4 regions of the Streptomyces sp. NPDC003038 genome follow, and region 1 is predicted to be linked to each of the others. Evidence: riboswitches for the same ligand, from Rfam matches in the RefSeq annotation. Region 1 holds a riboswitch; each other region holds the start of a gene.

Region 1 (3,198 bases):
CATTACCGGGAGAATCCGTGACCGTGAGCAAGAACATCAACAACCCCGTGGGCATGGGCGGCGGCCAGCGCAAGAGGCTGTCCCGTGCCGAACGGCAGAACAACGGTCCGCACCGCAACCTCGACCGCCAGGGTGCAGCCGAGCAGAAGGCGGAGCTGGCGCGCAAGATGCGCGAGAAGGCAGGCGCAGCTGAGGGCGCCGGGCAGGCGGGCGACGACACCGCACAGAGCTGACGCCCCGCCGCCGCAGGGCGGCACCGCACGGGGCAGGGCTCGGACCGCGACGCGCGGTCCGAGCCCTGCTGCCGTACGGGGGCTCTGCTGCCGTACCGGGCGCGGCCGGTCCCGTTCAGCTCTCTATGGGTTGTCCCGTAACTGATCTTCGAACCGTTGCGGGCGAGGTCGGTTGCTGATCCGCCCGTTTGTCCATCCGGCGAGGGCGAGATTGTGCAGTCGTGCGATGCCAAGCATGGCGTGGTGGACGCCGTCGCCTTTGAGGCGGCAGTCGCGGAGGATCTTCCAGGTCTTCATGCGGGCGAAGGTGTGCTTGACTCGGGCGCGGACTTTGCGGTGGGAGGCGCTGTGGGCTTCCTGCCAGGCTGGCAGCTCGATCCGGCCGCGTTCTCGGCGGTGCGGGATGATCAGACCGGTGCCGCGGTAGCCGTCATCTGCGATCACGGTGGTGTTGCCGACCGGTCCTTGGCTCCGGACAGTTCCCATGCCTTGCAGTCGTTGCGGTTCCCGGGCACGGGCCGGCCAACGGAGACGACAAGGCGTGAGTCGGCGTCGATGACGACCTGATGGTTGGTGGAGTAGCGGTAGTTCTCGGACTGCTCCGCCACGCTGTGGTCCCGTGTCGGTACCAGGGTTCTGTCCAGGATCAGCACCCGCCCTGCTACACAACTTGCACCGCTACCGGCTGACAGCGGAGGCATGGCACCCGTGAATGCTCCGCGTCCTCGACATCCCCGAAGCCGTCCGGCTCCGCGGGTGCGGCGGCTGAGGCTCGCGACGTCCGGGCGTGGCGGCGAGAGCAGTGGCGGGGATCCCGAACAGGGCGCCGACTTCGCACGCGCGTGTCGGATGGCGGCCCTGTCGCCGCGGTCGACCACGGTGCGGGGGAAGGCGCTGAGCATGCGTCCCCCGCGCGCGATCACCGCTGACCGACCGGCACGTGCGGCGGCCGGACGACCGGAGCGGCCCGCCGACGTGAACGGCTCGTCGGGCACGTCGTCGCAGGACACGTGCGCCCGGAAGGACCGGGGCTGCCCGGCCGCTCAGCGACAGCCTTCGTGGCGCCTTCCATCCGCTGCCGGCTTCTTCGCGAACACCGGCGAGGCCGTCTCCGGCCGACGGTGCCCCGGCGACTCCTGAGCCAACACCGCCGCCGATCACAACGCCGTGCGAGCAGCGCGCTAAGCTGCACACGCCCCGCGGGGGAAGTCCGGTGGAAGTCCGGCGCTGACCCGCAACGGTAGGCGGAGTGACGAACCTGTACGCAGGTCCGTCCCCGTGAGCCCGATTACCCGCGGCGGTGAAGGCTCCTGACAACTCGCCGTGGACTGCGAGAGGGTGCTGCGCCGGACGCACCGCGTCGCGGTCCGCTCCCTTGGCGTGTGGCACGGCCCGAGGCGAAAGCGATCCGCCCGTGGCCATACCCGTCGAACACAGCAGCACCGCCGCGCCGCCGCACGCTCCCCGAACGGGCACCGTGCCGGCGCCGCCAAGGCGCGTGCCACTGCCACCTCTTCTCGCCGCCCTGTGCGCCGCGCTGGCGCTCTCCGTCGCCTGCGGGGCGGGGATGGGTGCCTCCGGACTCTCCTGGGGCGAGGTGCTGCGCCATCTCTGGTCGGGGCTGACGGGCGGATCGATAGCCCCCGACGAGGTGTCGGCGTACACCATCGTGTGGGAACTGCGCTTCCCGCGAGCCCTGCTGGCCGCGGTCGTCGGCGCAGGGCTCTCGGCCATCGGCGTCGCCGTGCAGGCCATGGTCCGCAACGCGCTGGCCGACCCGTTCGTCCTCGGCATCTCCTCGGGCGCGGCCGTCGGTGCCAATGCCGTCATGCTCTTCGGTGCGCTGGGCGCGCTCGGTATCTGGGCGCTGTCCACCGCCGCGTTCCTCTCCGCGCTCCTCGCCATGATGCTGGTGTACGCGATCGCCCGCACCGCTCGTGGTCTGACCCCGATGCGGCTGGTCCTCACGGGCAGCGCGATGTACTACGGCTTCTCGGCCGTCACCACGTTCATGGTGTTCGCGGCCGAGCGCGGTGAGGCGGCCCGCTCCGCGATGATGTGGCTGCTCGGCAGTCTCGGCGGGGCCAACTGGGCGTCCCTGCCCATTGCCGCGGGTGCCGTGCTCGCCGGCCTCGTTCATCTCACGCTGTCGGCGCGCCGGCTGAACGCGCTCGCCATGGGCGACGAGACGGCGGCCGCGCTGGGCGTGGACGCGGGGCGGCTGCGCAAGGAGCTCTTCGTGGTCTGCGCGGCCGTCACCGGGGCCGTGGTGGCCGTCAGTGGTGCGATCGGCTTCGTAGGACTGATGGTTCCCCACGGCGTACGCATGCTGGTCGGCGCCGATCACCGCCGGGTGCTGGCCGTCGCACCGCTGGCGGGCGCGGTCCTGATGATCTGGGTGGACATCCTCTCCCGCGTCGTGATGGCACCGACCGAACTGCCGGTGGGCGTACTGACCGCGGTCATCGGCGTGCCGTGCTTCGTCCTGCTGATGAGCCGCCGCTCGTACACCTTCGGAGGCGCGTGATGCGGATCGACATCGATGAACTGACGGTCGAGACCGCGGGCGCGCGGCTGGTCGAGGACGTCACCCTGCGGGTGGGCGGCGGGCAGCTCGTCGGGCTGGTCGGACCCAACGGCAGCGGCAAGTCCAGCCTGCTGCGCTGCATCTACCGGGCGTTGCGCCCCACGGCCGGTACGGTCCGGCTCGGCGGGGAGGACCTGCACGCGATGAGCGCGCGCGAAGGCGCGCGCCGGCTGGCCGCGCTTCCCCAGGAGTCGGTCGCCGAGTTCGACTTCACGGTCACCGAGGTCGTGGCGATGGGACGGCTGCCGCACCAGAGTGCGACGGCCCGCACCACCGCCGGGGACCGGCAGGCGTGCGAGGCCGCGCTGGCGCGGGTCGGGGCCGGACACCTGGCCGACCGCGGCTTCCTCACGCTCTCGGGCGGGGAGAAGCAGCGGG
Region 2 (3,198 bases), on a different contig from region 1:
CGGCGACGAGTGGTCCGCCGGGCCAGGGCGGCAGGCACACCGCGGTGACCGTCAGCCCCAGACCCAGCAGGGCCTTCTCCAACGGGTGGCGGCGGCGCCAGCGACTGCTGTGCGCCGCCACGTCGATCGGCAGCACCGCCCTACGCCTCCGGCGCGGTGGGCGATGCGGGGGAGGCCCCGGGCCCCTTCGCCGCACCGGCGGGACCGACAGCGGGCGCGGTTGCCGTTGCCGGAGCGGAGGTCGGCGCCGCGGCCGAGCCGGCCAGGCCCGCGGGGGCGACCCCGTCCGGATCCGGCGCGGACCCGGGCCCGGTCACCGGAGCGGCCGGACCGGCACCGGCCGCGGGGGCGGCCCCGTCCTGGCTCGCCAGGCCCGCGGCGGCGATGGCGGCGCCCTGGCGACGGCCCTTGCGGACGCCGAAGTAGTACGCGAGCACGCCCGCGCCGAGCGCCGCCTGAAGCGCGAACAGCGCGGACTCGATCTCGCCGGACGGCGGTTCGTACAGAGGCGAGAACCAGGGCTCGTAATCCGGCTTCAACTCGGTGATGGCCGCCTCCGCCTCGGCGTCGGCGCCCGCGAAAGGCTCCTCCTTGCCCTCGCCCATCCCCAGCGCGAGCGGGAGCACGGCCAGCGCCGCCACCAGGAGCAGCAACAGGGTGTTGATCTTCGCGTTCTTCGTCATCAGACCGTCGCCTCCGGCTTCGTCCTGCCCTGGGTGAGCTTCGCGACCCCGAGACGGACCAGGTCCGACCTGCTGGACTGCATCAGCAGCCGCATCACGAGGACGGTGAGCAGCCCCTCGCTCACCGCGAGCGGGATCTGTGTGACCGCGAAGATCCCGCCGAACTTGGCGAGCGCGCCCGCGAATCCCGTACCCGGGTCGGGGAAGGCCAGCGCCAGCTGGACGCTGGTGACGCAGTAGGTGACCAGGTCGGCGAAGAAGGCGCCGAAGAAGACGGTCACCATCAGCGGCAGGCCGAACCGGCGGAGCAGCCGGTAGATCCCGTAGCCCGCCCAGGGCCCGGCGACGGCCATCGAGAAGACGTTGGCGCCGAGCGTGGTCAGCCCGCCGTGCGCGAGCAGCAGCGCCTGGAAGAGGAGGGTGATCGTGCCGAGTACGGCCATGATCGGCGGCCGGAACAGGATCGCCCCGAGCCCCGTGCCGGTGGGGTGGGAGCAACTGCCCGTCACCGAGGGAATCTTCAGCGCGGACAGGACGAAGGTGAACGCTCCGGACGCCCCGAGCAGCAGCGTGCTCTCCGGATTGGCCTTCACCTCGCGGGTGAGGGCGCGGACACCGTGGACGACGAAGGGAGCGGACGCGGCGCCCCAGGCGACCGCGTGCAAGGGGGGTAGAAACCCCTCGGCTATATGCATGAGTAGGGAGACCTCTCCAGCACCTCGTGGATGGACAACGCGCCCCGGCCGGTCTCCTGGCTCACGGGTGCTGATGCCCGGTGCTCCGCCTTCCCGGGGCCGTACGGTTTCCCGCGCGTTCCCAGTGGCTTTCCCGCAGGAGTGGAGCCGGACTTCCCGATCACAGTGGCGAGGGCCGCACCGGTTTCTCACCGGTTTCCCGAACACCAAGGCCCGCTGACCCTAGTCGGCCGCGCGGACCGGTAACAAACCGACCCGCGTGCGGGCGTGGCCGCGCAGCGTACGCGCGCCGAGCACGCCCGCGCCCGCCGGCGCTCCGGCGAGGGGCGCGAGCTGCCCGCTCCGGTCTCCCCATGGCGAAGACCGGCAGGGCCCGGGCGGTCCCTGCCGGTCGTCGGAGTGTTCTCAGCAGACGTTCGGGTGCGCGATGTCCACGACGAGCCGCTCGGGCGCGTGCAGGACCATGGTGGAGTACGCGGGCTTGGTGTCGAAGGCCGCGCCGAAGGTCACGTACCCCTCGTAGTCGCCGGTGAAGGCGATTCCCTTGAGCTTGCTCAGGTAGATCTTCTGCAGCCGGGGGCCCTGGTAGACGTTCTGCCCCTCCTCGGTGTGCGCGGCGGCGGGATTCAGGCGGATCTCCAGGAAGTACTTCCCGGCCAGCGGGACGGGATGGCCGGACCCGTCGTAGTACAGCTGCGGGACGGGGGTGACGGTGTACCCGGGGACGTATCCCTGCAGGTCGATGACGATCCGGTCGAACGTGCAGTGACCGCCCCAGCGGGCATTGACGACGAGCGGGGTCTGGGTCTGGGCCTGGGCACGAGTGGTGCCGGCGGCGGTGTTCGCGGCGGCGGAGCCCGGTGCGGCGAGCGCAAGCCCGGCGGTGAGCAGGGCACCCGTGGCCAGGGCCACGATCTGCCGGCGACGTAGACGACGTGGGTGGTTCATGACGTCCCCCCGATTCTCCAGAGACGGGGACAATGTTGTCACCTGTAGAGACACCCGGCGCCGGTCCGCGGTTGCACTGGCCCGCCGTGATAACGGGGGCGTGTTTCGCGGACCTCGCCGGCCGGGAGGCACGCCTCAGCGGGCCAGCAGTGCGCTCAGCTCGGCGTCGAGGTCGTAGTGCCGCCGCTCCTGGCCGCGCGGGACGAGCGTCGTGAGCCGGCGGCACAGCCCGTGCACGTCCTTGGCCCGCGCGGAGACCACACAGTTCTGCTCGCCGTTGCCGAAGGCGAGGTAGATCCGCGGCTCGGTGCCCTGCCGTCGTGGCCAGACCTGTATGTCGCCCTCGCCGCTGGCACAGGTCTCCCCGTCGAGCAGCAGGTCGCGGGAGAACACCCAGTGCGCCAGATGGATCCCGGCCCCCTGGAGGTCGAGGGACACCTCGTAGGGCCGGTCGGTCCGGTAGGTGAAGGCTCCGCGTATCGGGATGTAGGCGGGTATGTCCTCCAACCGGAGCGGAAGGACGCGGTGTTCGGTGACGGCCACGGAGGTGTACCTCTCTCTCGGCGTGGGGATTCCACACGCCCCTCGGGCAAGCTGACCCACCGCCCGCCCCTACCCCGTCGGGCCGGACGTCCTCGGCCGAGGGCCGTTGAACTTCCCCACATGCCGAAGGGCCCGACGCGTACGCCGGGCCCTGCGGGTCACATGTCCGGGATCAGCACTCGATGACGTTGACCGCGAGGCCGCCGCGGGCCGTCTCCTTGTACTTGACCTTCATATCCGCGCCCGTCTCCTTCATGGTCTTGATGACCTTGTCGAGGGAGACCTTGTGGCTGCCGTCGCCGCGCATCGCCATCTTGGCGGCGGTGACC
Region 3 (3,198 bases), on a different contig from region 1:
CCGGATCGCCGGCAGCTTGGCCGGGTCCATCGCCGAGATCTGGGCGTACTCGTCGAGGTGCTGCTCCAGGCGCGCGATGTCCCCGTACGACTCCGCGCGCGCCATCGGCGGCACCAGGTGGTCGACCAGGGTGGCGTGCACGCGGCGCTTGGCCTGGGTGCCCTCGCCCGGGTCGTTGACGAGGAAGGGATAGATGAGCGGGAGGTCGCCGAGGGCGGCGTCCGGGGCGCAGGCCGCGGACAGGCCGGCGTTCTTGCCCGGCAGCCACTCCAGATTGCCGTGCTTGCCCAGGTGGATCATCGCGTCGGCGCCGAAACCGCCGTCCTGCGCGCGCGCCTGGATCCAGCGGTACGCGGCCAGGTAGTGGTGCGAGGGCGGCAGATCGGGATCGTGGTAGATCGCGATCGGGTTCTCGCCGAAGCCGCGCGGCGGCTGGATGAGGATCAGGAGATTGCCGCGGCGCAGGGCCGCGAGGACGATGTCGCCCTCGGGGTTGCGGGAGCGGTCCAGGAACATCTCGCCCGGGGCCGGGCCCCAGTGCTCCTCGACCCGCTCGCGCAGCTCGGCGGGGAGCTCGGCGTACCAGCGCTTGTAGTCGGCGGCCGGGATGCGGACCGGGTTGCGGGCCAGCTGCTCCTCGGTCAGCCAGTCCTGGTCGTGGCCGCCGGCATCGATCAGGGCGCGGATCAGCTCGTCGCCGTCGCCGGAGACGAGGCCCGGGACGTCCTCGACGGGACCGAAGTCGTAGCCGCCGGCGATCAGGGTGCGCAGCAGTTCGACGGCGCTGGCCGGAGTGTCGAGCCCGACCGCGTTGCCGATGCGGGAGTGCTTGGTGGGGTACGCGGAGAGGACCAGCGCGATGCGCTTGTCGCGGCGGTCGATGTGCCGCAGACGGGCGTGGCGTACGGCGATCCCCGCGACCCGGGCGGCCCGCTCGGGGTCCGCCACGTACGCCGGCAGGCCGTCCTCGTCGAGCTCCTTGAAGGAGAACGGGACGGTGATCAGACGGCCGTCGAACTCGGGCACGGCGACCTGGGTGGCGGCGTCGAGCGGGGACAGCCCCTCGTCGCTCTCCTCCCACGCCGAGCGCGAACCGGTCAGGCACAGCGCCTGCAGGATCGGCACCCCGAGCGCGGCGAGCGCGCCCGCGTCCCACGACTCGTCGTCCCCGCCCGCCGAAGCGGTGGCGGGACGGGTGCCGCCCGCCGCGAGGACGGTGGTGACGATGGCGTCGACGCCGGCCAGCTCCGTGAGCAACTCCGGCTCGGGAGTGCGCAGGGAGGACACGTACAGCGGGACCGCCTGCGCGTCCTGGTCCTCGATGGCCGCGCAGAGGGTGTGGACGAAGGCGGTGTTGCCGCTCATCTCGTGGGCGCGGTAGTAGAGCACGGCGATGCGGGGGCCGTCCGTCCGCCGCGCGGTGCGCTCCAGCGGGCCCCAGGTGGGGGCGGCGGCGGGCGGCTCGAAGCCGTGGCCGGTCAGCAGGACGGTGTCGGAGAGGAACCGCGCCAGCTGCTCCAGGTTGGCGGGGCCGCCGTGCGCGAGGTAGCCGTGGGCCTCGGCCGCGATGCCGATCGGGACCGTGGAGGCCTCCATCAGCTGGGCGTCGGGCGCCTGTTCGCCGGTGAGGACCACGACCGGGCGGGTCTGGTCGGGCGCCAGGAGCACGTCGAGGCCGTCCTGCCAGGCGCGCAGGCCGCCGAGGAGGCGTACGACGACCAGGTCGACGCCGGCGAGGAGGCCGGGAAGGTCGTCGAGGGGAAGGCGGGAGGGGTTCGCGAACCGGTACGGGACGGGGCCGTCCGCGGCGCGGGCGCTGAGCAGATCGGTGTCGGACGTCGACAGCAGCAGGATCATGCGGCGGCAGGCCTTCCTCGGGGTTTCCGCGCCCCGGGCAGTGAGGACAGCGGGAGTTCCTGACTCACCCCGCCGATCGCTCCGCGGGGTTCACAGTGGCGGGACCGCGCCGGAATCTCACCGGGCTTCCTCCCATGTCGCCGTCCTCGGCGACGGCGGGCCGTGTGGTCCGCCGGAAGGTCATCTTAGGCGGCCGCGCCCCTGGGCGGGAGGCCGGGTCGCCGCGCTCGGCCCGGCCGGGTCCTGTGGGGATGCCGCTGCTCGGGACGCCGCTGCCGCCGGGGGTGCGCCGGGCTTGGCGGGTCGCCGGGTGCGGGGCCGTGGCGGGGGCGTTGCGGGCCCGTCGCGGGGCGGGCGCGGGGGCTCCGCGGGGCGGGCGCGGGGGCTCCGCACCCGGGCCCGCGCACCTCGAACGCCGGCGAGGCCGATTCGCCCCGGGGGAGCCGAACCGGCCCGGTGAGGCGGAACGGGGTGGTGACGGACACAGGTCGCGGGCGTCGTAATCGTGGGTATGCTCGCCGGCATGCCCCAGTCCCCCTCCGCCGCACCGCGGGACGAACCCGTCATACGGGACCGCGGCGACGCCTGCCCCGGCGCGCTGCGGCTGCACGCGGCGGACGACGGGTTCCTCGCGCGGATCCGGATACCGGGCGGGCTGCTGGACGCCGAGGGCGCCGCGGCCCTGGCCGACGCCGCGGACCGGCTCGGGGACGGCCACATCGAATTCACCTCCCGCGGCAATGTGCAACTACGCGGACTCGCGGACGGATGCGACGCCGCACTGGCGGAGCGTCTGGACGCCGCCGGGCTGCTTCCCGCACCCACCCACGAGCGCGTGCGCAACATCGTGGCCAGCCCGCTCAGCGGGCTCGACGGCCTCGGCCGCGCCGAGGTGCTGCCCTGGGTCCGCGCACTGGACCGGACGCTGTGCGCGAGCGCGCGGGCGGCCGAGCTCTCCGGGCGCTTCCTGTTCGCCCTTGACGACGGGCGCGGGGACGTCGCCGCGCTCGCCCCTGACGTAACGCTGCTCGCGCTGTCCCCGCAACGCGCGCTGGTACGGCTGGGAGCGGCGGCCGACGCCTGCGAAGTGGCCGCCCAGGACGCCCCCCGGGCCGCGCTGCTCGCCGCCGAATACTTCCTCGACGCCGCCGCGACGGCCGGTACCCGCGCCTGGCGAGTGGCCGAACTTCTCCCCGAACACGCCTTGACCGCACGTGAGTTCGCCGTACGGCTGACCGCCGCCGGGATCGACGGCCGGTACGCGGGCGAGGTGGACCGGCCGTACGCCGCCCCGCCCCGGCCCGGACCCGTCGGCGCCCGCGCGCTGTGCGTCCTGGCGCC
Region 4 (3,198 bases), on a different contig from region 1:
CTCACCGCTCAGCGTCTCGCGCTTGAAGAGGTTGGAGACCTGCGGCTCGATGCACTCGTACACGCCCGCGATCGAGGCGATCGTCGCGGTCGGGGCGATGGCGAGGAGCAGCGAGTTGCGCATGCCGGTCTTCGCGATGCGGGCGCGCAGCGCGTCCCAGCGCTCGGGCCAGTGCTGCTCGACGCCCTCGTAGTGGTCGGGGTGCAGGACGCCGCGCGCTGTACGGGTCTCGGCCCAGGCCGGGAGCGGGCCGCTGCGCTCGGCGAGGTCCGCGGAGGCCTCGTAGGCGGCGAGCATGATGCGCTCGGCGATCTTCGTGGACAGGGCCTTCGCCTCGGCGGAGTCGAAGGGCAGCCGCAGCTTGAAGAAGACGTCCTGGAGGCCCATCGCGCCCAGGCCCACCGGGCGCCAGCGGGAGTTGGAGCGCCCGGCCTGCTCGGTCGGGTAGAAGTTGATGTCCACGACCCGGTCGAGGAAGGTCACGGCGGTACGGACGGTCTCGTCGAGGCGCTCCCAGTCCATCCCCTCCCGCCCGTCCCCGGCCCCTGTCAGCACGAAGGCCCCGAGGTTGACCGAGCCGAGGTTGCAGACGGCGGTCTCGCCGTCGTTGGTGACCTCCAGGATCTCGGTGCACAGGTTCGAGGAGTGCACGACCGTGCCCGGCTCGGCGGTCTGGTTAGCCGTGCGGTTGGAGGCGTCCTTGAAGGTCATCCAGCCCTGGCCGGTCTGCGCGAGGGTGCGCATCATCCGGCCGTACAGCTCGCGGGCGGGCATGGACTTGCGGGCCAGCCCGGCGGCCTCGGCCTTGCGGTAGGCGGCGTCGAACTCGTCGCCCCACAGGTCGACCAGCTCGGGCACGTCGGCCGGGGAGAACAGCGACCAGTCGGCGTCGGCGTTCACGCGGCGCATGAACTCGTCCGGCACCCAGTGGGCCAGGTTCAGGTTGTGCGTACGGCGCTGGTCCTCACCGGTGTTGTCGCGCAGTTCCAGGAACTCCTCGATGTCCGCGTGCCAGGTCTCCAGGTAGACGGCGGCGGCGCCCTTGCGGCGGCCGCCCTGGTTCACCGCGGCGACGGAGGCGTCGAGGGTCTTCAGGAACGGGACGATGCCGTTGGAGTGGCCGTTGGTGCCGCGGATCAGGGAACCGCGGGCGCGGATGCGGGAGTACGAGAGGCCGATGCCGCCGGCGTGCTTGGAGAGGCGTGCGACCTGGTGGTAGCGGTCGTAGATCGAGTCGAGCTCGTCCAGCGGGGAGTCCAGCAGGTAGCAGGAGGACATCTGCGGGTGCCGGGTGCCGGAGTTGAAGAGGGTGGGGGAGGAGGGCAGGTAGTCGAGGCGGCTCATCAGCCGGTACAGCGAGGCCACTTCCTCCACGGCGGCCACGCCGTCGTCCGCGGCGAGGCCACAGGCCACGCGCAGCATGAAGTACTGCGGGGTCTCGATGACCTGGCGGGTGAGGGGGTGGCGCAGCAGGTAGCGGCTGTGCAGGGTGCGCAGGCCGAAGAAGCCGAAGCGGTCGTCGGCGCCCTCGGCGAGCGTGTGCTCGACCAGCGCGTCGAGGCGGCCGGCGTGGGTCCGTACGAACGCGGCCGTGCGGTCGGCGATGAGCCCCTCGCGGTGGCCGACCTCCACGGAGGCGGAGAAGGAGGTGGCGCCCTGGCCGACGGCCTCGTCGGCGACGGCCAGCGTCAGCAGGCGGGCGGCGAGCCGGGAGTACGCCGGGTCCTCGGAGATCAGGCCGGCGGCCGCCTCGGTGGCCAGGCCGCGCAGTTCGGCCTCGTCGGCGACGGAGCTGCGGCCGCGCAGCGCGGCGGCGGCGACCCGGCCCGGGTCGGTGTCGGGGAGGTCGGCGGTCAGCTCGGTGAGGGTGCGCAGCAGCGAGGCCCCGGGACCTTGCGTTTCGGACGGGTCGGACGCGGCGCGCGGTGCGGTGGGCGCGATGGTCACGGGGGGAGCTCTCCCTCACTCGGCCCGGTCATCGGCGGGGCGGGGCGCGAGGCAGCGCATGCGGGCGTGGCAGGTACGCGTACACCGCATGGCGTCCACCGGCCCAACCGCGAGGCCCGGACGTATCGGCACCCGGTTCGGTCGAGCCGGGTGCGCTGTCGGCAGGTCCTCGGACTTGCGGATACACCCGTGGGTGCACTTCATACCGTTGCGGGACAGTTCCGGATTCGCACCGGATTCCCCTGCGGCGACAGCAGCCCTGAGCATACATGTGGGGGCGGCCCCCGGCGGTAGCCCCCACATGTTGTGTCGTGCGCGACGCGCCGTCCCTGTGGCGTACCTCTCCGCTATGTCGGAGACAGCACCGTCGAGGAAGGCGAGCGAGGCATGACCGCGATGACCGACCGGCCCCACATGACGATCGAAGAGTTCGAGCACCTGGCCCGCATAGCGGCCCGCGAGGCGGAGGGGCGCGAGGGGCGGGGCGAGGGACGGCGCGCGGGGCGGGCCGCGACTGGAATTCATCGGTGGGGTGCTGAGGAGCAAGGCCATGCCAGACGGGGACCACGGACGGATCATTCTGTGGCTGACGCGGATCTGCATGCAGCACCGCCCGGAGTTCTGGCTGCACCCAGGCCAGGGGATCAAGGCGGAACGGTACCGGGAGGGTCGCGCCATTCCGGACGGGTTCTGGCGCACGAGGACGCGTTCGTGGGGCAGGGCGACTGGGTGGATCCGAGCCCGATCCTGATGGCCGTCGAGGTGACCCCGTGGGACTCCGACACCGAGCGGCGCGACCGGATCGAGAAGCCGCGCGCTTATGCGCAGACCGGTATCCCCGTGTACCTGCTCATCGACCGGCTCAAGTGCCAGGTTCTCGTCCACAGCGACCCGGATGGCGAGCGCTACGAGACTGTGCGTACCGTCCCCTTCGGCAAGGAAGTCAAGCTTCCCGACCCCGTCGGCATCACGCTCCAGACCGAGGTCCTCAAGGACTGGGTGCGCTGAGCGCAGCGGAGGGACCCGCCGGATGTGGCGGGGCCCTCCGTGCAGGCAGGCGGGCTCAGCAGCAGCGGAAGCCCTTGCGGGGGTCCGCCTCGCGGGCGTCCGTACGCTCGCGTTCGAAGGCGCGGCGGGTCATGACCTCCGCGTCCGGGTCGTGGGAGCGGGCGTGGGCGACGTAGCGGTCGTAGGCCGCCTCGCCCGAGAACTCCCGTACGTAGAACCGGGCCCTCGCCAGCGCGCTGCGCA

What was found. A riboswitch is a leader RNA that binds a small molecule or an ion and turns the genes downstream of it on or off. The one in region 1 is predicted to bind cobalamin.
Region 2: another riboswitch for cobalamin. It lies ahead of ABZX75_RS15720 (energy-coupling factor ABC transporter permease); the one in region 1 lies ahead of ABZX75_RS24510 (iron ABC transporter permease).
Region 3: another riboswitch for cobalamin. It lies ahead of cobN (cobaltochelatase subunit CobN); the one in region 1 lies ahead of ABZX75_RS24510 (iron ABC transporter permease).
Region 4: another riboswitch for cobalamin. It lies ahead of ABZX75_RS20125 (ribonucleoside-diphosphate reductase subunit alpha); the one in region 1 lies ahead of ABZX75_RS24510 (iron ABC transporter permease).

Annotation. Positions count from the first base shown of each region.
Region 1 covers NZ_JBEXNN010000022.1:29,364-32,561, forward strand. The annotation lists gene ABZX75_RS24500 (DUF6243 family protein) at 18-233, shown strand; partial or broken gene ABZX75_RS24505 (transposase) at 357-886, opposite strand; cobalamin riboswitch at 1,391-1,548, shown strand; gene ABZX75_RS24510 (iron ABC transporter permease) at 1,732-2,760, shown strand; gene ABZX75_RS24515 (ABC transporter ATP-binding protein) at 2,760-3,198, shown strand, end outside.
Region 2 covers NZ_JBEXNN010000010.1:137,334-140,531, forward strand. The annotation lists gene cbiQ (cobalt ECF transporter T component CbiQ) at 1-136, opposite strand, end outside; gene ABZX75_RS15715 (energy-coupling factor ABC transporter substrate-binding protein) at 141-683, opposite strand; gene ABZX75_RS15720 (energy-coupling factor ABC transporter permease) at 683-1,378, opposite strand; cobalamin riboswitch at 1,407-1,628, opposite strand; gene ABZX75_RS15725 (hypothetical protein) at 1,784-2,326, opposite strand; gene ABZX75_RS15730 (SsgA family sporulation/cell division regulator) at 2,462-2,869, opposite strand; gene ABZX75_RS15735 (L-serine ammonia-lyase) at 3,042-3,198, opposite strand, start outside.
Region 3 covers NZ_JBEXNN010000046.1:17,684-20,881, forward strand. The annotation lists gene cobN (cobaltochelatase subunit CobN) at 1-1,857, opposite strand, end outside; cobalamin riboswitch at 1,890-2,047, opposite strand; gene ABZX75_RS31580 (cobalamin biosynthesis protein CobG) at 2,381-3,198, shown strand, end outside.
Region 4 covers NZ_JBEXNN010000015.1:78,045-81,242, forward strand. The annotation lists gene ABZX75_RS20125 (ribonucleoside-diphosphate reductase subunit alpha) at 1-1,947, opposite strand, end outside; cobalamin riboswitch at 2,090-2,224, opposite strand; partial or broken gene ABZX75_RS20130 (Uma2 family endonuclease) at 2,335-2,955, shown strand; gene ABZX75_RS20135 (YbdD/YjiX family protein) at 3,011-3,198, opposite strand, start outside.